2 regions of the Lysinibacillus sp. 2017 genome follow, and region 2 is predicted to be linked to the other one. Evidence: riboswitches for the same ligand, from Rfam matches in the RefSeq annotation. Region 2 holds a riboswitch; the other holds the start of a gene.

Region 1 (12,050 bases), 790 kb from region 2:
GTTGAGAAATAAGCGTGGCAAAGCTATGTTCATCAATTATTTTACGAATCTCTAATTCGTCTTTTAGATTGAATTGCTTTGGAATATACATAATTACCAACCTCTCTGAAAATGATTATAGTGTCTTCATCATTATAAAATCATGTTGTTCTTCATCACCCATCATAAAGGAGTGAGAGCCCGTTTTAACAAAGCCAGACTTTTCATAAAAAGCAATAGCATTCACGTTTTTCTCCCAAACACCAAGCCATACTTTAAATTTATGCTGCTGTTTTGCAATGTTGAGTGCATAATTCATTAAAATTCTACCTAAGCCCATTTTCTGAAATGACCCCAGTACATAAATTCGTTCGATTTCTAAAGCTTCGTTCCCCATATTTTCAGTTTGTGCATCCTCAGTATTCAATTTTAAATACCCAGCGAGATTCTCATCTACATAGAGTAAATAAAATGTCGAGTTCGAATTTGAAAGCTCGTCTGTTAGCGTCTCTTCGGAAAAGGCCGTAGCTAAATAAGTCTCCATATTTTGTTCGGAGTTTTGATTTTTAAAGGTTTCATAAAATGTTTCCTTACTGACAGATTGAAGTGCGTGCAGGTGTTCAATTGTGCACGTTGTTGTATGAACGTTCATAAGCAGGTGAGCTCCTTTAGTGGTTGCGTTTAAAGTAAAGTCTTCAATTTAAGTTATGGTGATTTAATGGTATGTGATTTTTGGAATAACTTCAATGATTTTTGGCCTATTGGTTATGCACCAGAGCTATTTAGGTTCATCACTGTAATTTGGAGTTGTTTATTGTTTTATCAGTTTATCCACAACTTATGATGATGGACCAATGTTTAAAATATATTGGGATAATTTTCTATTGAAGTTTGAATAGTATCTCTGCATTAATGAGAGAGTTGTAAAAATTTTTGGAGGTATGTAATGAAGTTTTTTAAATGTTTTATTGCATGTGAAACCACTCAATAAATGTTACTAAGAGAAGCTTGTCACCAAGTCATTTAAACAATGACGAGGAGGCAAGCTTTTTTATTTATTACTAGCCCTTTTCATTTATCCGCATAAACATACCTGTACTTGACTAACCTTCAATTGTTGGCTGTTCAATATAAGGGCCATATAATGATATTTCAATTAAATTATTTGCCATTTCTTCTGGACTTATTTCGTAATTTTCTTTAATCCAAAAGATGATACTTTCAATATAAGCACCTGTCACATAGGAAATGATTAGTTCGATTTTGACACGTAACATTTTATCTTGAGACTGAGAAGATTGAATCCCATCTGTAACATATTGTTTGATAATTTCTTTAACACCATTGATAAAAATAGCATCAGGTTGATACACAAAAAACGTCTCATATGCGATATGCTTTATCTGAATATGTTGAAACAGTAACCTTAAGTTTTCGGGCATTTCTTTTTTGGGAGTTTTTGATAAAGGACGTGGATTTTTAATCGTTAGTGCCTCTTTTAATTCTGCTAAAATACTTTCATGAATATCGATGCGAAGTTCTTGAATGTCTTTATATAATTTATAAAAGGTAGGTCTCGTTACTTCGGCAGCATCACAAAGCTGTTGGATTGAAAATTGATCTTGTCCTTTTAATTGTAACGTAAAATAGGCTTTATGTAATTTTCCTTTAGACTTTAATTGTCGTGGATCTATATGCTTCATTTAGTTATCACCCAATTCAATTGTATCATGATTTATTTTTATCTAACTACTGAAAAAGTAAAATCTATAATTATCATTGTTAAGTTTGCATTTTGCAAATGAATTCACGTTTGTACAACTAATTTTATTGGATGTATAAGCTAAAAATCGACGTAATAAAGACAATTTATTCAGAAAAATTAGTTTAATGGTTCTAATTTTGTTTACATTATGTAAATTAGTTATATAATTGAGTTATAGAAAATGGAGGTGTTTTTATGGGACGTTTAGAAAACAAAGTTGCTATCATAACTGGTGCAGCACAAGGTATGGGTGCAGCCCATGCAAAACGTTTTATCGAAGAAGGAGCGAAAGTTGTTCTGACTGATTTAAACGAAGAAAAAGGAAGTGCCTTAGCTGCAGAACTTGGTGAAAGTGCTATCTTCGTGAAACATAATGTAACGAGCGAAGAAGAATGGGCAGTAGTAATCAAAAAAGCAGAAGAAGCTTTTGGTCCAGTAAATATTTTAGTAAACAATGCAGGTATTTCGATTAACAAAGGATTATTAGATATTTCATTAGATGAATATCGTCGTATTGTTGACATTAACCAAGTATCTGTCCTATTAGGTATGAGAGCGGTTGTTCCTTCTATGAAAAAAACTGAAAAGGGATCAATCGTTAACATTTCTTCAATGAATGGTCTTGTGGCTGGCGCAATCGGTTATACAGATACTAAATTTGCCGTACGTGGTATGACAAAAGCAGCTGCTATTGAACTTGCTGGACAAGGTATACGTGTAAACTCTGTACACCCAGGTGTTATTGCAACACCAATGATTCAACAAGCAGATGCAAAAGATGCGATTGAAGAATTTGCAAAGTATATTCCTTTAAAACGCGTTGCTCAACCTGAAGAAGTATCGAATATCGTATTATTCCTAGCCTCAGAAGAATCTAGCTACTCAACAGGTTCAGAATTTGTTATTGACGGCGGTCTTACTGCACAATAATCGGACAAGACCCAGAATTTATTAAGTGTGAAATTGTTTTTATAACTAAACAAGAAAGCTTGGCGCAAATTGTCTTAATTGACAGTTTAGCGCCAAGTCTTTTTTAGTTAATTCGTTACCGCAACTTTTACTTTTGATGCAATATGACGCGCGGCTCTTCGTCCAGAGAACATCCCATCGGCTAAAGATAAGCCACTAATATAACTATTTGAACATATACCCACAGCTGTTCGGCCTGCAGCATAAAGTCCAAGGGAGCGGGTAAGCATTAATTATTCATATCTGTTAAACCTGGACTATGCTCATTTGGCATGACGGGCATAGTTGGTACAGGAAAACCTTCAGGGGGAGGCGTTACATTAAGTTGGCCACCATTTCTGCTAGGCGTTTGTCCTTGAATGATTTCACTCATTCGCGTAGGATCTAATCTGAAGTTGAATTGAATATTATGGTAACCCATGTCAACAAATTTTCGACATTCAGGATATTTATTAATATCGTAATTCGGAACGGGGAATAGTTTGCCCCAATCAACACCTAATGTTTCAAGCGCTTTTGCGAAGGCATTTTGATGCGCGTTATCTCGAACAATTAAAAATGCTAATGTTTCTCTGAAGGTTTGGTTGGAACTCATTTCGTAAATACGTGTCTTTTGAAGTACGCCCGTTGATTCTAATACTAGATTGTCGAGTAAATCTGCAATGAGGTTCCCGTGAGCATAAACCCAAGAACCATTCCAAGGATTTCCCGCAGCATCAACAGGTAACGAGGATTGAGCGCCAACAATATAATGATGTGGGTTTGCGTGGCGGACAGCATCATCTAAAGGAGACTGGTCTGCACCGCTATTTCCAGGTGCAACAGATTCCCCTGAATCATTTAATAATTGATTGATTGTATTTTGTACGAGTTCAACATGAGCAATTTCCTCTAAGAAAATGCCTCGTAGTAAATCGCGATATTGCGTTTCTTTGCCTCTAAAATTGGAACTTTGGAAAAAATACTGCATCATCGTTCGCATTTCGCCATAATGACCACCAAGAATCTCTTGCATAACACGAGCTGCTTGTGGGTCAGGTTTATCGGGTTTAATAATATTTATTAACTCTTCTTTGTAATAATACATAGTGTGCCCTCGATTCTAAGAAATTTTTGAATGTATATTAATTTGCCGCAAAGTTTATCCACTTCACTGGACATAGTATAAGCAAATAGAGCAAATTCATTCCTTGTTAACCATTCAAAAGTGTTTTGTATCTAGTTCTCAGACTTTTTCAAAATTTTAAAAAAGCCCTCACCGCAATTACTATGCGAATGAGAGCTTGTGTACACTAAGCACGTATTTTTTTAGCTTTTGGATAACCAATGAGTATTGCGATAACGCCACAAACTGCAATAAACATTGAATAATACGCATATTGCATCATCGTGATTGGCGAAATGCCAGCGACACCAGCGGCAACTAAAAATTGTGCACCATATGGGATTAATCCTTGTACTGCACAAGAGAATATATCGATAATACTCGCTGATTTTCGTGGCTCAATATCATATTGAGTGGCAATATTTTTTGCGAGAGGGCCAGCAATTAAAATCGCAATTGTATTATTGGCAGTCGATAAATCCGTTAAGCTCACTAAACCAGCCATTGCAAACTCTGCATCTTTTTTAGATTTGATTTTGCGAGTGGCCAATTGCAAGATAAAATCAATACCCCCATTATGCTTGATGACTTCAACCATTCCTGCAATAAGAATCGCTAAAAAGGCCATTTCAAACATACCAGCCATCCCATCGCCAGCTGCTTGCACAAGGCTCATGACATTATAACTACCATCAATTAGTCCAATAATGCCTGCAATACCAATACCACAAGCCAAAACAAGAAATACATTAAGACCTGCTAATGCAAAAATAATGACGAAAATATAAGGGATAATTTTAATCCACTCAAAGGTTTCATACGTAATTTGAGCGTTTGAGTTCATCGTCATAAACATTAAAATGACACATGTGACAATAGCCGCTGGTAATACAATGAGGAAGTTCACTTTAAATTTATCCTTCATTTGTGCACCTTGTGTACGAACGGAAGTAATCGTCGTATCTGAAATAAACGATAAATTATCGCCAAACATAGCACCACCAATAATCGTCGCCATGAGTAACGCAAGTGAAAGATCTGTTTGCTCACCGATACCTACACCAATTGGAGCAATGGCAACGATTGTCCCGACAGAGGTTCCCATCGCAAGGGATATAAAACAAGCAATCACAAATAAGCCAACAACAAGTAAATTTTGCGGAGCGATGGAAAGGGCAAAGTTAACAGTAGCATCAACAGCACCCATTCCTTTTGCCGTTTCAGAAAAGGCACCTGCTAATAAGAAAATCAGTACCATTAGCATGACATTTGAATTGCCGGCACCCTTACAAAAAATATCGACCTTTGTTGAAAGGGATTCTTTACGATTCATGGCTAATGCGACAGCACCAGAAATCGCAATCGCTATAATGACAGGGAACGCATAAAAGTCGTCTAATAAAATGCCTGATCCGATAAATAACACTAAAAACACTACAAATGGGAGTAACGCCCATGGATTACCTTTTTTCATACAAACCTCCAACATCTTTTCCTTCAAATCAAGTCCAAGCACACAAAAAAGTCTCTCCTTAAACGAACAAGAAGAGACCTACATTACGGAAAACCTCAGCTTATCTTTCAAGTGCGTACTTGCTGGATTTGGCACAGTAACTACATTCGTTCCGCTGCCGAGATTTCATAGGGCCAGTCCCTCCATCTCTCATGATAAGAAGTTAATCATATTATTTTTTTCAAAGTAAGAACTACAATATATGATTTTCGATAAATTGTCAATAAATTATTATTGTTGGATATTATTTTGATGTTTACTGGTGATGAAGGCCAAAAGTTTGATGCAATTTTAACATATTTTGGTTTATCATCTAAAATGAACTATCATAAAGAAAAAGAGCAATCACTCCTAGTTACGTATAAATGACTGCATTAGTGCGAATAAGGATAAAAAAGTTTGAAATTTTAACCTAAAACGATAAACTAAGTTTAGAAACATAAAGGGGATTAGATATATGAAAATTGAAGATTGGCTAAATAATGAAACGTCGGCGATTGCAAAAGAATTAACGGAATACGACGAAAAGCATATGGAAGTTGAAAAAACGATTGGCTTTACGGGACGCGATAAAATTCAGGGAATTTTAAAAAACTTCCATCAAATCATTTTTCCAAAGATCTATCACCAAGGAGGAAGCGATAAGACGCGTACACTGACGGATGTTACAAATAATATTCGTAAGTCTGCATTAGATTTGCGTGATCTGATTGAAAAGGTATTAATCTACCAAAATAATGACAACTGTGATGGACAATGCGGCGAAAGAGCCGATCAGGTTGTTATGAAGTTAATAGAAAGCTTCCCTAAAATTCGCGAAATGATTCAAACCGATATTCATGCTGCCTACAATGGTGACCCAGCTGCAACGTCAACAGAGGAGATTTTACTAAGCTATCCATCTGTTCGCGCGGTCTTCATTCACCGTATCGCACACGAGCTATATAAATTAGATGTAACGATTGTGCCGCGTATTATGTCAGAATATGCACATCAGTTAACAGGAATCGATATTCACCCAGGCGCATCAATCGGTCATTCGTTCTTCATTGACCACGGTACAGGTGTTGTTATCGGGGAAACATGTACGATTGGTAATAACGTAAAAATCTATCAAGGTGTGACACTTGGAGCACTAAGCTTCCCACTTGATGAAAATGGCAATCCAATCAAAGGCATTAAACGTCATCCAAACATCGAGGATAATGTCGTTATTTATGCGGGTGCCACAATTTTAGGCGGTAAAACGACAATCGGTCATGATACTGTACTTGGAAGTAACATTTGGCTAACCAACACCGTGCCACCATATTCACGTGTCTACAACTCACAGCCATCACCGAATATTAGCATTAGTAAAGAATATGTAGCGGATTATGAAATCTAAACAGAATAAGCCAGTGAAGCGGAACTTAATCCGACTTCTCTGGCTTTTTTATTATTTTGTATAAATTTTAATGATAGTTGGATGTCTGTGTTCGCGTACGCTTTAGGTGAATAGATCCTACTTTGTAATATAACTCGTTGTTATGCTAACAGAAAGTATAGTAAGAATGGAAAGTAAAAAAGTCTCGGAGGATAATAATAGACCACCACATATAACCACAAAAGCATCAATGATTAAAATATATATCCCTACATTAATCCCTGTTTTATCACATAAAAACTGGGCAATAAAATCTGTGCCGCCTGTACTTGTCTGAAATAGCAACATCAAGCCAATCCCAATTCCTATTAAAATGCCACCTAGAATAGAACTATATAGTGCATCAATTTTAAATAGCGTACTAACAGGTGTTAGAAAATCAATAAAAAAAGAAGAGATAATCATGCCATGTAAACTATTATAAAAATAACTTCTGTAATGAAACCATGCAAATATAAAGATGGGAACACTTAATATGATAATAGTTACACCTGTTTCCAAACCCCATATGTAATTTATTATTAATCCAATACCAACTGTACCCCCATCTAATATTTCATGTGGTACTAAAAACATATTTATTCCTAAAGATAAAAGAATGCTACCTATAATTAGTGCAAAACCTTTTTTTAGAAAGGACAGGTAACCACCTCATAATACAGACTATTTTAAAGTAACTTAAGCAAAATATTGTGAATTTCAATGGTAAATATATGTTCATTATTCGGCAGAAAGAAGTAATTTAGATGCAAATTTTAAATAGAACTGTAAAGAGTAAACCTACACATACAGAACTTTTGAACTTCCATCCGTTTCTCAAGTAATGAATGAGCAAAATAAGTATTTGCACCCGGTAAATGAAATAGTAACGTCCTTTTTCTAAAGAAATAATAGTTGTTGACCTGTAAATACTGTAATATTCAGAAAAATTAGTTGCGTTTATATCACTTTATGATATATTGGAATTAGATATATCATAAAGTGATATAAAGAGGTGGAAAAATGAAATCATTAGAGCAACTGACCGATTCGGTTTTTTATATTATGGCTGCATTTACACAGCCGAAGCATGGCTATGTAGTGATGAGTGATATTGAAGTGTTGACGGACGGTGAGGTCACAATTGGTCCGGCATCGCTCTATACTATTATTAAAAAACTCATGGTGCAGGAATACATTACACTATTTGACGATAGTGATTCTCGTAGAAAAGTTTATATGTTAACAGAAAAAGGACGCGATGTACTTCAACATGATATGAAGAGGCGTGAGAAAATGATTCGCTTTGCACAAATGGGACTAGAGGGAGGTACTTCACATGAATGAGAAGAAATTTGTCATTTCAGATGGGATTGCATTTTCAGAGAAAAGGGATTTAAAGGTGTTAAAAAGGTTCGCTGCAAAGGGCTGGATTGTCAAGCGCTATAAAGGGTTTGGTTATGAACTTGAAAAGCGTGAGCCAGAATTTATCGATTATAGTATTGATATTCGCAATTTAGCAGAGGAAGACAAAGACGAATACTTTGCGATGTTTGAATTTGCCGGCTGGGAACATGTTTGTTCAAGTTATGATACGCATTTATTTAAAGCACCTGTTGGCACAACGCCGATTTATTCTGATAATACCTCAAAGGCCGAAAAACTCATGCGTCTACAAAAATCGATACTACCTGCCACATGGCTAACAGTATGCTTTATGGTGTTGAGCTATTTTATGATGGTATTCTTTGATGGGACAATGGGACAAGTATCGAAAATGTTATTTAATATCTTTATGGTGCTCGTGGTTCCATGTGTCATGATGTATGTTGCCTTAACCTATCGCCGCGCGCGCTTGCAGGGTGAATAATAAAAACTTGAAAAACTTGCACCGGGTGCACATAAAAACGCTTCAAAAATAACTAAAGTGAAATTTCAATGTAGTGTGCTTAGTATTGAACTGAGCACACTTATTTTATTGCCCTCGAGGTCCTTTTGAAATACCATTAAAACGCTATTAATGAGCACATTACAGGATATTATTCTGATGCAATGGCAACTGCTGCAGAAATTTAGATATCCATTAAGAAATAAAGCCGATAAAAGAAGAGAATCTTTCTTAAATAAAATTATTTTTTTAAAATTGAATCGATTATGAAATGATAATCGTCTAATAGCAGAATTTGAAGTAAGTTGAAGGGGAGGGTAGTAAATTGGACAGAGAAGAAAAAGATTACGTATTAGAAAAACTGATGATTGACTATGGTAATGAGTTGGTTCGATTGGCATTTTCTTATGTGAAAGATGCAGAGATTGCGAAAGATATGGTACAAAATACATTTATCAAATGCTACAAAAACCTAGAATCGTTTCGGTTTGACGCACAAATAAAAACATGGCTGTATCGTATAACCATTAACGAATGCAAGGATTATTTAAAAAGTTGGAATTACAAAATGGTACAGGTAAAAAGTTTTATTAATGAAACAGCTAAGTCAATCATGCCATCAACAGAAAAAACAGTAATCGATAAATACAAGAATGAAGAAATAAAAAATACTATTTTTTCTCTTCCAAAGGTGTATCGGGAAGTGGTTTATCTATATTACTATGATTCATTGACTACTGAAGAAATTGCCAAAGTTTTAGATGTTCCAGTGAATACAGTGAAAACTCGATTAAGAAGAGCAAAACAAAGGTTAGAGTCGATGATAAAGGAGGTGGAACTGAATGGATGATAAACGGTTAAAAGATGCATTTTCTAATACATCGGGTCAAGAGCTACAATTTACGAAAGAAGATCGTCATAAAGTATTTGAACAAATTCGTGAAATTGACGGGGATGCTCATACTCAAAAGAAGTCACTTATCACGGTAAAAAAAATCGCCCCCTTAACAGTCTCTTTATTGGCAGTAGGCTTGTGTCTATTTTTGTTTATGCCATCTGTTCTAACTGGAAACTGGACTAAAGAATTGAGCAGGAGTGATTTCAATAAAGAATATAACTCATCTGCTGCAAGTGCTCCCGTAGTTGAAGAAGCGAAAATTTCAACTACTTTAATTACGGTAAAGTCGAAAGATATGGATAATCGAATTTATCTAAACCTTTTACTTACTTATAGTAAAGATAAAAAGATGATGAAAGTCGTATCGCTCCCTTTAGATACATATGTGCAGGTAGCAGATAACGATGATGGAACTACTTTGGATGATAAATTATTATTTGCTTATCGTTTTGGCGGCGCTGAAAATGTAAGAACGACAGTTTCAAAGTTCTTCGATTTACCAATTGATTATTATGCAGTGATCGATTTAGAAACCATTTCAACGCTAATTGATTCTATGAATGGTATTGAATATGACTTGCAAGAAGATATGCGTTTAAGGGCAATATCACAAGTGGCATTTGAATTCAAAAAGGGCACAAATCAGCTGAGTGGCGAACAAGTTGTATCATTAATGATGGCTGCTACAGAAGGAAATAATTTAGATGAAGATGACCTATTAAACCTAATGACTATGGTAATGAATAAAACAGAAAACGAGATTCCACGAACACAATTAAAAGAGCTATTTACTCAAATAGAAGCCAATACATCACTTGATTCGTTGTTAGACAATCAAATAGAAATTAATTCTATAAAAGCGCTATCTATAAGTGAAGGCATGATAGCAGATCACATACCATTAAGTAGTACTACAGGGAAACACATTTATCGGTTTGAGAAAGATTTTTTAAATTCTATTTCAGAAGAGTTAACGACATTTGACTAAATATAAATGGGGTATTTAGGAATAATTTTACTGAAATATTTATGAATATAACTTTTTACGAAGACAATATAAAGGTGTGTTAATTAATGTACTCGTGGATGAAAGTAGAAAGCATCTGTACTGAAAAAATGCGTATGAAGCGTTAAGATTTGGCTGATAATAGAATTGTACTTTGAATAATTCTTGTAACTACTTTCCTGATAATAGGAACTATTGCGAGCGAAACTACATTATGGTAAAAAATCATTTTATTATTTGAATGGGGTGGGATGAATATAAATGTCTAAAGTTACAGGGGAAAAATTTTTAGAAAAATTTATGGGTATCGATGATCCGATATCAAAGCTAATCGTAATCCATTTATATTGTGAAAAAGCAGTAAATAAGTTAATTGAAGTAAAGGGAAAAAGAAGTGAGAAAGTTTTACAATGGAAGAGTAGTGATTATCATCCATTAAAAAAGGCTAACTTTGTTACTCAAATTTACTTTGTATATAACATGGGCTGGATTGAGGAAGGGTTATATAACAATTTATTTTTGCTGAACTCATGGCGTAATATTTACTCGCATAATATTGATGTCGATTTAGATAAGATGAATTATGATTTTGATATGTTGGGCAATGAGTTTTCTTTTCAAGATAAAAAAGATATTAAAGCAAACGCAGAAATAATTGCCGTTGTAACAATTGCAGCGCTACATAACTGTTTACTACAACAGCATAAATTAAACTATTAACATCCTGAAAATGGATGTTTTTTTTATTGCTAAAAAATCTTGTAACAGCTGCACGTTATTCTAAGTTGCTCTTGTAACCAATATATTAATTAACCTTGAAATAAATATATGTTTTAGTTTACTCAGGAACGGGAAATTGAAACAGACAAAAGGGCGTATTGGTTTTATTAAAGGGGGACAGTTCAAATGAAAAAAAGTGTATGGCTGTGGTTCGTGGTACTTACATTCATGTTGGTTGCTTGTTCAAATGATTCAAGCGATTCAACAAATGACCAGAATGCAAACAATGGTGAAACAGCAAGTAATGAGGTAAAAGAATTAAACTTGGTGCTCGGTTCTGAGCCGACAAGTTTACATCCAGCACTAGCAAGTGATTCATTTTCAATTGGTTTAATTCGCAATATGTTTGAAGGGTTAACAGAGATGAAAAATGGCAAGCCAGAATTGGCAGCTGCTGAAAAGTATGAGGTAAGTGATGATCTACTTGTCTATACATTTACATTACGTGATGCGGAGTGGTCAAATGGTGATCCAGTAACAGCTGAAGATTTTGTTTATTCTTGGCGTTGGGCATTAAATCCTGAAAATGCTTCTCCATACGCATCGATTTTATATCCTCTTCAAGGTGCAGAAGCATACAGTACAGGAGCTGGTAGCGCGGAAGATGTAGGGGTAAAGGCATTGGATGAAAAAACGCTCGAGGTTACATTGGCCACACCAACACCTTATTTCTTAGAATTAACAGCGTTTTCTACGTTATTACCATTTAATCAAAAAGCAGCCGAAGAAAATGAAAACTGGT
Region 2 (12,050 bases):
ATCGGCATGGTCTTCGTGAGTATCTTCGTCGTGATCATGATCATGGTCTTCTTCTGTCGCTTCAGCATGTGTATGACCTGTAGAAATATGCAATTGGTCTTCTGTTACACCCTCAGCTGTAGGAACGAGTTTTACACCTTCATTAGCTAATGTTTTTTTTGATTTTTCTAAGAAGCCTTCAAGACCTAGTCCAACATAGAAAAATAAATCGGCATCTGCTAAAGACATCATATCTTTTTGGGTTGGTTCAAATGTATGCTCATTGGCACCTGCTGGATAAATTGAAGCAACTTCGACAGCATCTCCGCCTATACGCTCTGCAAAATATTGCAATGGATAAACCGTTGTATAAATAGAAAGTTTGTCAGATGAATCTCCTGGAGTAGTCTTACTTCCTTTTGAAGCGTCGTCAGAACTACAAGCAGCTAATAAAAGCGTGAGTACTGTCACATAGAATAATAGTTTTTTCATGTATAATGAACCCCTTAAATAGTAATTGTTACGATTTAAATATTTTTAACATTTTTAATCATACATGATGTACAAAAAAAAAACAATATAAAAAACCTTCGAAAATTATTTTTTTTTCGAAGGCCATTTATCAGGTACAGGATCAAAGCCACCTGGATGCAGTGGCTGACATTTTAAAATTCGAATGATTGTCATTAAACTACCCTTGATAGCACCATGTTTTTGAATCGCTTCAATTCCGTAACTTGAACAGGTTGGGTGAAAGCGACAAGAAGGTGGTTTCATCGGCGATAAGTACTTTTGATATAACCGAATGAACCCAATAAATAATTTTTTCATTTAGTTTCTTGCTCTCCATTTTTGTACGCACGAATTGGTTTCGTGTCGATAGTTTGCTTTAATGATACGTTGTTTTTTCGAGCAAGTAAAATAATTGCTAACGAAAAGATCCCCATGATTGTTACGATAATAATAAGAACGATTGGTAAGCTCATGCTTTCACCTCTGTATTTTCGTTTAAAGTTGTTTCTTTTTCATTTTTAGCTGCTATTGAATCTGAATGATGTGTTACTTCATCAATTGTATGCTTTACTTTATAGCCCCAATTGACAGCTATTAAGAAAAGGCCAGTAATAAGGCTGACAATACATATACATACAATGACTATTGCGGTCATAGACATAGAATTTCCTCCGTTAACTATAGTACTTCTGTTAATTTTACAATAAATACTAGCAAGAAAATTAACTTTTCCATGACGATTATGTTTCGATTTAGTCTTAATAGGAAATACTAGATATTAGAACAATTAAATTCAATAATTATACACACACAGATTTCATAATAATGTTAGGAAAAATTCAATGATAATATTTACCATTCGAAATAAAGTTTTCAAGATGTAACATCCATTGAAACTTTAAATAAATACATGGAGTGATTGAAATGGCAAAAAAAGAATTAAACAATCAATTAAATGAGTTAGTAGCGACATGGTCAGTACAGTATACAAAGTTACATAATTTCCATTGGTATGTAAACGGACCTTCATTCTTTACTCTACACACAAAATTTGAAGAGCTATACAACGAAGTGACGTTAAATTTAGATGAAGTGGCAGAACGTATTTTATCTCGTGGAGGCAAGCCCGTTGCAACATTAAAAGAGCATTTAGAGCTTTCACTTATTAAAGAAGCAACAGGAGGAGAAGCAACAGAAGAAATGGTTGAATCGACAATTGCTGACTTTAAAACGATTATGAAAACCTTAAAGAAAGCAATGGATACAGCTGCTGAAGAAGGCGATGACCGCACAGAAGATTTATTAAACGCAACATACCAAAGCTTAGAAAAGCATACTTGGATGTTAAATGCATATTTAGGTAAATAAATTGTTAAAAAACGACTCCTGTAACTGGGGTCGTTTTTGTTTTATGCAATGCATAACAGGACTTCGATTCGTTCATCCTTTAAATGGAGGTGAACAAATTTGGACAAACAAAAAGTCTATGTATCTGTGGTGAATAATACATGTAATTTTCAACCAGGCATGAATTATGAATTTGTATTGCAGATGGAACCCGTAAAGGCACGCGTGTTTTCAAAATTGTTTTATCAAATGAATGGATTAGAAGCATCCAATGCCTTCCGTGCACATATGGCTTATATTCCATATCATATGGACCGGTTAAATCATGAGATAGATCATCGTCTTCGAAAAGTGTATGCATTGATTCATGAGTTTGGTGATGACGAGACGAAACTATTTGTTGAACAGCTACCTTATTTTAAATTGAACACCACTTTGTAAGTTGAATGTCAGACATTCGTTCGCTACACTATGAGGTAGGAGTTGAGCGAAACGATGTTTACTTTTATCGATGAAAACGGTTTGACAGTAGATTTAAGATTTGATAAAGGCCCATTTGAAGTGGAGCCAAAGCATGTATTAGCGCTAGTACAACATAACGGCAAGTGGCTATGCACGATTCATCATCATCGTGGTATTGAGTTTCCAGGAGGAAAGCAAGAAGAAGGGGAAACATTAGTACAAGCGGCTATTCGTGAGGTTTATGAGGAAACAACAGTCGTTGTAGAAGATGTGAAATGGTTTGCCTATTATATCGTGTATGATGAAATCCCATTTTGTAAGGCAGTCTTTACAGCAAAGGTAAAAGAAATTCAAACGTTTGTCGGGGACTATGAAACAGAAGGTGTCATCTGGTTGACAGAGGAAGAGCTTTGGCAACAACCAAATTTAAGCTTTTATATGCGTGATGCGGGGATGAAAAAGATGTTACAGGAAGTGAAAAATCATGAATGAAAATGGTAACATCTATTCGATTCGAAATTACCCGTCACCGAATCCTCATATTCGCTTAGATGAAGTGATTTATTGGTCGCAAGGATTACGCGTAAAGGGCTTACTTGCACGTCCTAAGAAGTCAGGGAACTATGAAGGGCTCCTTTATTTACGAGGAGGACTGCAATCGATTGGGATGGTACGACCTGCACGTATTGCACAGTTTGCAGCACAAGGCTTTGTTGTATTTGCTCCGTATTACCGTGGTAATCGCGGCGGGGAAGGCAAGGATGAATTTGCAGGCGATGACCGATTTGATGCAAGTAATGGCGTTGATGTATTAAAACAATTTGTGAAGCAAGACAACATACATTTATATGGCTTCTCGCGCGGGGGGTTAATGGTGTTATGGACCGCAATTCTGCGTGATGATATTAAATCAATAGTGACATGGGCTGGTGTTTCAGATGCAACCGCAACGTATTGGGAACGTGTCGATATGCGTAGAGGTTTAAAGCGAATTGTCGGAGGAACACCGAATAAAGTACCAGAAAACTATGATAATCGAACGCCTTTATTCAACGTTGATCAAATTGATGCCCCAGTACTAATCATTCACGGGACGGAAGATCAACATGTCAATATCGAGCATGCATATCAGTTAGAGCTATACTTAAAAGAAGAAGGAAAACGCGTAGAAACTTGGTTTTCACTTGGGTTAAGGCACCATTACCCACCAAAATTAAATCGAGCGACTGTTCATAACTTATGTCAGTGGATGAAGCAACAGTAACATAAATGGAAAAGGGATGTAATGTAAGTGAAGACTTACGCTACATCCCTTTTCGTATGATATGAAATATGGTGAAGTTTAGTAAATAAACATTATGTCGGAATCAACCAATTAGCAATTAAGCTAATGGACCACCCTTTTTCACGATATCTTCGTCAACATTAACGAATTTCGTAAAGTTGTTTTTAAATAGACCAGCTAGCTCAGATGCTTTTTTGTCGTAAGCTGCTTTGTCTGCCCATGCATCACGAGGGTTTAATACTTCAGATGGAACACCTTCAATGGCTACTGGGATATTTAATCCAAATACAGCATCTTGAGTTGTTTCAACGTCGTTTAATTTACCTTCGATTGCAGCACGTACCATTGCACGAGTATAAGAAAGTTTCATACGGCTACCTACACCGTATTCGCCACCAGTCCAACCAGTGTTTACTAAGAATACTTGTGAACCGTGCTCGTCAATTTTCTTACCTAATTGCTCAGCATAAACTGTTGCAGGAAGTGGTAGGAACGGTGAACCGAAGCATGTAGAGAATACTGGTTCTGGCTCCGTAACGCCACGCTCTGTACCAGCTAATTTAGAAGTGAAACCACTTAAGAAGTGATACATTGCTTGTTCTTTATTTAATTTAGAAACAGGAGGTAATACACCAAATGCATCCGCAGTTAAGAAAATGATTGTTTTTGGGTGACCTGCTACTGATGGTAATACAATATTATCGATGTAATCGATTGGGTATGCAACGCGCGTATTTTCAGTTAATGAACCGTCATCGTAATCACATACACGCGTTTCTGGATTTACTGCAACGTTTTCTAAAACAGCACCGAAGCGAATAGCATTGTAGATTTCTGGTTCTTTTTCTTTTGAAAGGTTGATTGTTTTTGCATAGCAACCACCTTCAATATTGAATACGCCATTGTCAGACCAACCGTGCTCGTCATCCCCAATTAATTTACGGTCAGCATCTGCTGATAAAGTTGTTTTACCAGTACCTGATAAACCGAAGAATAATGAAACGTCGCCTTCTTCGCCAACGTTAGCTGAACAGTGCATTGGGAAGATGCCTTGCTCTGGTAATAAATAGTTCATAATACCGAAGATTGATTTTTTCATTTCACCAGCGTACTCAGTACCACCGATTAAAATAATTTTCTTTTCAAGAGAAGTGATGATAAATGTTTCTGAAGCTGTACCATCTACCTCTGGATTTGCTTTAAAGTTTGGAGCAGCAACGATTGTGAAATCAGCTACATGAGAAGCTAATTCCTCTGCTGTTGGACGGATGAATAATTGATGACAAAATAGGTTATGCCAAGCATATTCGTTAATTACTTTAATTGATAGTTGAGAATCTATATCTGCACCTGCAAAGCCGTTGAACACGAATAATTCATCGCACTCTTTTAAGTAGTTAATGACTTTTACATATAATTTGTCGAATACTTCTGATGAGATTGGACGGTTAATTTTACCCCAGTTAATTTTATCTTTAGAACCGTCTTCTTCAACCATGTATTTATCTTTAGGAGAACGGCCAGTATATTTGCCTGTTTCAGCACGTAAAGCACCGTCAACAGTTAACATTGCTTCTCCACGTGATGTCGCTTTTTCAACTAATTGTGGAACTGATAGTTGTGTTTGAATATTTTCCCCGTTTAAAAGTTCTTTCAGCTCGTTAGCAATTTCTACCGAATTCATCGATTAAATACCATCCTTTTTTATAGTATTCCCTTGTGTAGGGGAGTTGTTTGTTAATTCAAAAATAGTATAACACATTGATATTAATAATCTATACTAATTATGAATTATTTTTAATGGATTTTCTAACTGTAATAATTAAGACAAAATTGGTTGACATAAAATCCGTTTTTACGTAAGATTGTTTAATGAACGGATACTCTTATCCCGAGCTGGTGGAGGGGCAGGCCCTTTGAAACCCGGCAACCTGCGTTATGTTAACGTGTTGGTGCCAACCTGATGCAAGGGCAAAATAACCCTTGAACGATAAGAGTGAAAGGTAACGAAGCATATTAATCCTTTCCTCACGCGTGATGAGCGCGGTAATGAGTGAAAGGATTTTTTTATTTTGATTTAAAAATCGCGAATAGATTTAAGATAGAGTTAAATTTATAGCCTTTCAAAACCTCGTGTTAAAGCAAACAAAGCTTGGCGTTTATACTATTACTATATAAACGGACATGGGTAATGAGTACCGTATCAAAACAAAAAACAATTGCCAAAGTGAATTAGGAGGAAATGACATGACAAATCGTCGACTGTTTACATCAGAAAGTGTAACGGAAGGACATCCAGATAAAATTTGTGACCAAATTTCAGATGCTATTTTAGATGCCATTTTAGCAGCAGATCCAAACGCACGTGTAGCTTGTGAAACAACGGTAACAACAGGCTTAGTATTAGTTTCTGGTGAAATTACAACAACAACTTATGTGGATATGAAAGGAATTATCCGTGATACTGTAGCAGAAATTGGCTACACACGTGGTAAATACGGCTTTGATGCTGAAAACTTAGCAGTACTTGTAGCGGTGGGAGAACAATCTCCTGATATCGCACAAGGTGTTGACCAAGCATTAGAAGCACGTGAAGGTTCAATGACGGACGAAGAGTTAGAAGCAATTGGAGCAGGTGACCAAGGTTTAATGTTCGGTTACGCTTGTAATGAAACACCTGAATTAATGCCAATGCCGATTTCATTAGCACACAAATTAGCACGCCGTTTAACAGAAGTGCGTAAAAACGGTACATTAGATTACTTACGTCCAGATGGTAAAACACAAGTGACAATCGAGTATGGTGAAAATAATGTTCCTTTACGTGTAGATACAATTGTTATTTCAACACAACACGATGAAGAAGCAACATTAGAACAAATTCAAGCGGATATGAAAAAATACGTAATCGCAGAAGTTGTACCAGCAGAGCTTTTAGATGAAGCAACAAAATACTTCATCAATCCAACTGGTCGTTTCGTAATCGGTGGTCCTAAAGGAGATGCAGGTCTTACAGGACGTAAAATTATTGTCGACACTTACGGTGGTTATGCACGTCATGGTGGCGGTGCATTCTCAGGTAAAGATGCAACAAAAGTTGACCGTTCGGCAGCCTATGCAGCTCGTTATGTTGCAAAAAATATCGTAGCAGCTGGCTTAGCAGATCGCGCGGAAGTACAACTTGCCTATGCAATTGGTGTAGCTCAACCCGTATCGATTGCTGTAGATACATTCGGTACTGGTAAAGTTGCTGAAAGTAAAATCGTTGAGTGGGTTCGTGAATTATTTGACCTACGTCCAGCAGGGATTATTAAAATGCTTGACTTGCGTCGTCCGATTTACAAACAAACAGCTGCATACGGTCACTTCGGTCGTACAGATATAAATGTTCCTTGGGAAAATACAGATAAGGCAGCAGCTTTAAAAGAAAAAGCAGGCCTATAATAAAAAAAGAAAAGGAGCAGTGGTCGACATATCGTTGACACCGCTCCTTTTTTTATTTTTGACTTGAAAAAAATTCATTATATAAATAGGAAGAAATACATTTTTTAGTAAGAGTGTTATTTCACAATTACTTTTGTAAGGATTTATAATATTGTCCCTTTTCTACATATTCACGAATAATCCGGTCCATATCTGCACGATCTTCCGCTGTCACTTCGCGTACGACTTTTGCAGGGCGTCCCATTGCTAGCATATTTGGAGGAATGACTTTTCCTGGCGGTACAAGGCTACCTGCACCGATAAATGCGCCTTCCCCAATTTCAGCACCATCTAAAATGATGGAACCCATGCCAATTAGTGCACGTTTCTTTATTGTGCAGCTATGTAATGTTACTTGATGACCAATTGTTACTTCGTCTTCAATAATTAATGGAAATGCTGGGCTCTGGTGGAGACAAGATAAATCTTGAACACTAACACGGTCACCAATAATTGTTTTGTTGACATCGCCACGTATGACGGTATTGAACCAAATTGTAGTTTCGGCACCGATTGTTACGTCACCTGTAATCGTTGCATAATCTGCAATAAAAGCAGAAGGATGAATCGATGGAGTTTTATCTTTGTATGGATAAATCATACGAAATTCCTCTTTTCTTGTATAAAATAGTATTTGAATCTAATAGTATCGTACCAAATGAATTGAAATTTTCAAATAACATTTCTTTTTTCAATAGATGGATTATAATGAATAGAAGTTTCATATGAAGGAGGTTTAATCATGTGGAAATGGGAAGCTGAAGGGCAACCGAAAGCGGTAGTTGCTATACTACATAGTGCATATGAACATCATCGTTGGTATGCATGGTTAATTGAAAAGTTTCGAAGTGCAGGCTTTCATGTTGTCATGGGAGATTTACCGGGACATGGAGATCAAGCAAAATATGCGAGATACCATGATGAAGATTTCGAGGAATATGTATCTTATACAAAACTACTATTAAAGGTAGCACTTGAATATAATTTACCGCTGTTTATAGTCGGAAATGGTTTAGGTAGTACGATTGCGATGAAGGCACTTAAAAAAAATAAAATTGAATGTGCAGGTATTATTTTGACGTCACCTTGGTTAAATTTAAAGCTTACACCAGGTAAAATGTCCAATGCTTTAACGAGCTTAAGTGCGATTACATCAAATGTTAAGATTAAGCATGAATTGACGTTGCAACATTGCTCTAGAAATACAGATGTATTAATAGAGTTAAAAGAAAGTTTACCACTCAACAGTATGGTAACCGTGAAATGGTATCGTGATTGGCAACAAATATCGCGAACTTTACGTGATCCAGAATACAAATTTCCAGATGTTCCGCTGTTATTAATGAATGGCGAAAATGATAAAGTGACAGATATTGCAGCTTCTAAAAAGTGGCTGTTGCAACAATCTTTGACAGAATTTCATTATAAAGAGTGGGCAAACTGCCTTCACAGTCTCTATTTTGAACTGGAACGTGAAGAAGTTTTCCGCTATACAACCGACTTTATTAATAATGTATTAAGAGATTTAGGTTATATAATTGAATAGTATTTTACCTAACAAAAAATTATAATTTGTTAGGTTTTTTTTATTTTTGAAAAAATCTATCGAAATTTTCGAATATTTGTAATATACTAAATTTTAAATTAATACAATAATTTTACAAAGGGGTGGCTTAATGGGATTTATCAATGATTTTGTAGGCTGGGCAAATAATATTTTATGGGGCCCAGTTATGATTTACGGAATTTTAGTAGTTGGTTTATTGTTCTCAATCCTAACAAAGTTTGCACAAGTCCGATTAATTAAGGACATGTTTGTTCTGATGTTCAAAGGGAAAAAATCGGACGCAGGTGTATCATCATTCCAAGCTCTATCTATCGCGTTGTCCGGTCGTGTTGGTACTGGTAATATCATCGGTACAGCTTCTGCCATCGCATTTGGTGGTCCAGGTGCAGTGTTCTGGATGTGGGTCACAGCTTTCATCGGGGCTTCTACTGCTTATATGGAGTCTACATTAGCTCAAATCTACAAAGAAAAGAAAGACGGTCAATATCGTGGGGGACCAGCGTTTTATATTGAAAAATCTACTGGAATTAAAGCTTTAGGAATCTTATTCGCTATTGCGATGATATTATCTGTAGCGATTTTAATGCCTGGTGTACAAGCAAATGCCATTGCTGGAGCAGTAGATAACGCATTTGGTATCGCACCGTGGATTACAGGATTAGTAACCGCTTTATTATTAGGTGTTATTATTTTCGGTGGTGTAAAACGTATTGCAAGTGTTGCTCAAATTTTAGTTCCATTTATGGCATTAGTGTATTTATTAGTAGCATTAGTAGTTATTCTAATGAATGCTTCAGCAGTACCTGACGTTTTTGGTTTAATTTTCCGAAGTGCATTTAGTTCTGATGCAGTATTTGGAGGTATGATTGGTAGCGCCATTTTCTGGGGTGTAAAACGTGCGATTTACTCAAACGAAGCAGGTCAAGGTACAGGAGCTCACCCAGCAGCAGCTGCAGAAGTTTCTCACCCAGCTAAACAAGGGTTAGTACAAGCGGCATCAGTATATATTGATACATTACTAGTATGTACTGCAACAGCATTGATGATCTTATTCATGGGTACATATAACGTACATGATGGTAGCCAGGACGGAGCATTAATTGAAGCTAAATTCGATGAGTCTATCACGTATACACAATTTACACAAGCTGCGGTTAATAATGCATTCCCAGCGTTAAATAACTTTGGTTCAGGGTTTGTAGCAATATCATTATTCTTATTCGCTTTCACTACATTAATGGCTTACTACTACATTGCTGAAACCAATGTTTCGTATCTGTTTAAGGGTGGGGCAGAAAAAATAGGGATTTTCTTAATGAAAATTATATTACTGGTATCAGCATTCTACGGTACTGTAAAAACGTCTGACTTAGCTTGGGCATTTGGTGACGTTGGTTTAGGGCTAACGGTTTGGATAAACGTCATATTGATGTTATTCATTATGAAACCAGCATTACTTGCACTGAAGGATTATGAACAGCAGAAAAAAGAAGGAAAAGACCCAGTGTTTGATCCGAAAAAGCTCGGTATTAAAAACGCAGACTTCTGGGAAACTTATAAAAAAGATTAAATGAAAGGAGCATGCTGATTTAGTTCAGCTGCTCCTTTTTTTCTTCATAAAAATGTTTTAAATTCTCGAACTGATCAGAAGTGAAATCCTTTTGACCTCGAATATATTTTTCAAGTAAATTAAAATAACAAATCGTCAAATATTGTATATCATGATGCTGCTTAAATGGTTCGTAAATTGAACTTGGCTGTACATTTTCAAAGTAATGTTCCATTTTGTCGATTGTCCGAATGTTTATGTGTCGATTGCGCATTTCTTCAAGTACAAGTGCTGTATAGCAGTACAAGTCTTCTTTCGGATATTCATAAATATAATTAATTAAAATATGCTGGTCTTGTTTTTTGAAAATACTATTGAGCTCACGCCATTGGGCAAGTAATTGGCTTTTTGGTAAAAAGGGAATTAGCTCGCTGTGCCATAGTCTCATTGACTCATCCTTTCTTAAAGAAAAAGAGCTAAGATATCTTAGCTCTCTAATGGAATATCTTTTACTTTTTCTAGTGCAATAATAAATGGCGGATCATTTTTTTGATTTATAAATTCATAGCGTAAAACGTGGATGTACTTTTGCGGTAAATTACTTACATACGATATGACCTCATCACGCTCTTCTTTACCGCCTTCATGTCCATGATAAACGACTAGCACAATGATGCCACCTACTTTTAATAACTTCAGTAAGCTTTCAAGTGCTTGGATCGTTGTATTTGGCATTGTCACAATATCATGATTACTGCCCGGTAAGTATCCAAGATTGAAAATGGCACCTGCTACAGGCTTTGTTACATAGTTTGCGACATTTTCATGTCCGTCTCTTAATACGATAGCACGGTGTTCAAGTGCGTTGTCGAGTAAACGATGAAGTGTTGCATCGACTGCTTCTTTTTGAACGTCGAATGCATACACATAACCATCATCGCCAACTAAATTTGCTAAAAATAACGTATCATGTCCATTACCTGCTGTTGCATCGACTGCAATATCACCTTCAGTAATCGACATTTCTAATAAAGTTTGTGCATATTGGATCACGCGTTCGAGTTTCATTCGCTGATCACTTCCGCTTTATAGTGCTTTCCTTGCCATGATCCACGACGCTCTAACTCCGCATCAATCCCATTTAATACTTCCCATTTGTTTACGGACCACATTGGACCCACCATTAAGTCAATAGGACCGTCACCAGTAATTCGGTGCACAATCATTTCTGGTGGAATGATTTCGAGCTGATCCGCAACGAGTTTCACGTACGCATCTTTTTCCATAAACTCAAGCATCCCTTTTTCGTATTGTTTTACGAGTGGTGTGCCTTTTAATAGATGCAGTAAATGAATTTTAATACCTTGTACATCTAATTTTGCCACTTCACGTGCTGTTTCCATCATCATATCGTAATCTTCAAGGGGAAGACCGTTAATAATATGTGTGACGATTCGAATCCCGTGTTTGCGAAGTTTATTGACACCTTCAACATATGTTGCATAATCATGAGCGCGGTTAATTAAGTTCGCCGTTTTTTCGTGAACCGTTTGTAGTCCAAGCTCTACCCAAAGGTATGTGCGTTCATTTAGTTCTGCTAAATATTCGACAACATCATCTGGTAAGCAATCTGGTCGAGTTGCAATTGAAATACCCATTACACCTTCACAAGCAAGAGCTGCTTCGAATTTTTCTTTTAACACTTCAAGTGGGGCGTGCGTATTTGTATATGCTTGGAAATAAGCCATTGTTAGGCCATCTTTCCATTTGTTCTCCATCTTCGCTTTAATTTGTTCAAATTGAACTGGAATTGGATCTACTTTATTGCCTGCAAAGTCACCTGAACCAGCAGCTGAACAAAACGT

Evidence for each region. Region 2 has a riboswitch for S-adenosylmethionine ahead of metK (methionine adenosyltransferase). Riboswitches for the same ligand answer to the same signal wherever they lie in the genome.
Region 1: linked by a shared signal. The riboswitch ahead of DCE79_RS09815 (Na+/H+ antiporter NhaC family protein) and the one ahead of metK (methionine adenosyltransferase) in region 2 are both predicted to bind S-adenosylmethionine.

What each region holds. Positions count from the first base shown of each region.
Region 1 is NZ_CP029002.1:2,041,775-2,053,824, reverse strand. Features, by position in the region: gene DCE79_RS09840 (FMN-binding negative transcriptional regulator) at 1-91, opposite strand, end outside; gene DCE79_RS09835 (spermidine/spermine N(1)-acetyltransferase) at 116-631, opposite strand; gene DCE79_RS09830 (TetR/AcrR family transcriptional regulator) at 1,083-1,682, opposite strand; gene DCE79_RS09825 (glucose 1-dehydrogenase) at 1,940-2,674, shown strand; gene DCE79_RS18510 (hypothetical protein) at 2,782-2,943, opposite strand; gene DCE79_RS09820 (manganese catalase family protein) at 2,943-3,800, opposite strand; gene DCE79_RS09815 (Na+/H+ antiporter NhaC family protein) at 4,006-5,292, opposite strand; SAM riboswitch class I at 5,390-5,493, opposite strand; gene epsC (serine O-acetyltransferase EpsC) at 5,789-6,718, shown strand; gene DCE79_RS09805 (YitT family protein) at 6,836-7,399, opposite strand; gene DCE79_RS09800 (PadR family transcriptional regulator) at 7,760-8,083, shown strand; gene DCE79_RS09795 (DUF2812 domain-containing protein) at 8,076-8,606, shown strand; gene DCE79_RS09790 (sigma-70 family RNA polymerase sigma factor) at 8,950-9,474, shown strand; gene DCE79_RS09785 (LCP family protein) at 9,467-10,510, shown strand; gene DCE79_RS09780 (hypothetical protein) at 10,790-11,248, shown strand; gene DCE79_RS09775 (peptide ABC transporter substrate-binding protein) at 11,435-12,050, shown strand, end outside.
Region 2 is NZ_CP029002.1:2,833,342-2,845,391, reverse strand. Features, by position in the region: gene DCE79_RS13810 (metal ABC transporter solute-binding protein, Zn/Mn family) at 1-471, opposite strand, end outside; gene yidD (membrane protein insertion efficiency factor YidD) at 577-810, opposite strand; gene DCE79_RS18655 (hypothetical protein) at 807-965, opposite strand; gene ytzI (YtzI protein) at 962-1,153, opposite strand; gene DCE79_RS13795 (Dps family protein) at 1,417-1,860, shown strand; gene DCE79_RS13790 (transposase) at 2,020-2,280, shown strand; gene DCE79_RS13785 (NUDIX hydrolase) at 2,335-2,793, shown strand; gene DCE79_RS13780 (alpha/beta hydrolase family protein) at 2,786-3,565, shown strand; gene pckA (phosphoenolpyruvate carboxykinase (ATP)) at 3,684-5,270, opposite strand; SAM riboswitch class I at 5,470-5,583, shown strand; gene metK (methionine adenosyltransferase) at 5,834-7,030, shown strand; gene DCE79_RS13765 (gamma carbonic anhydrase) at 7,158-7,670, opposite strand; gene DCE79_RS13760 (alpha/beta hydrolase) at 7,812-8,615, shown strand; gene DCE79_RS13755 (alanine/glycine:cation symporter family protein) at 8,755-10,206, shown strand; gene DCE79_RS13750 (pyrimidine dimer DNA glycosylase/endonuclease V) at 10,226-10,633, opposite strand; gene DCE79_RS13745 (tRNA 5-(aminomethyl)-2-thiouridylate-methyltransferase MnmM) at 10,672-11,253, opposite strand; gene DCE79_RS13740 (tRNA modification radical SAM protein MnmL/YtqA) at 11,250-12,050, opposite strand, start outside.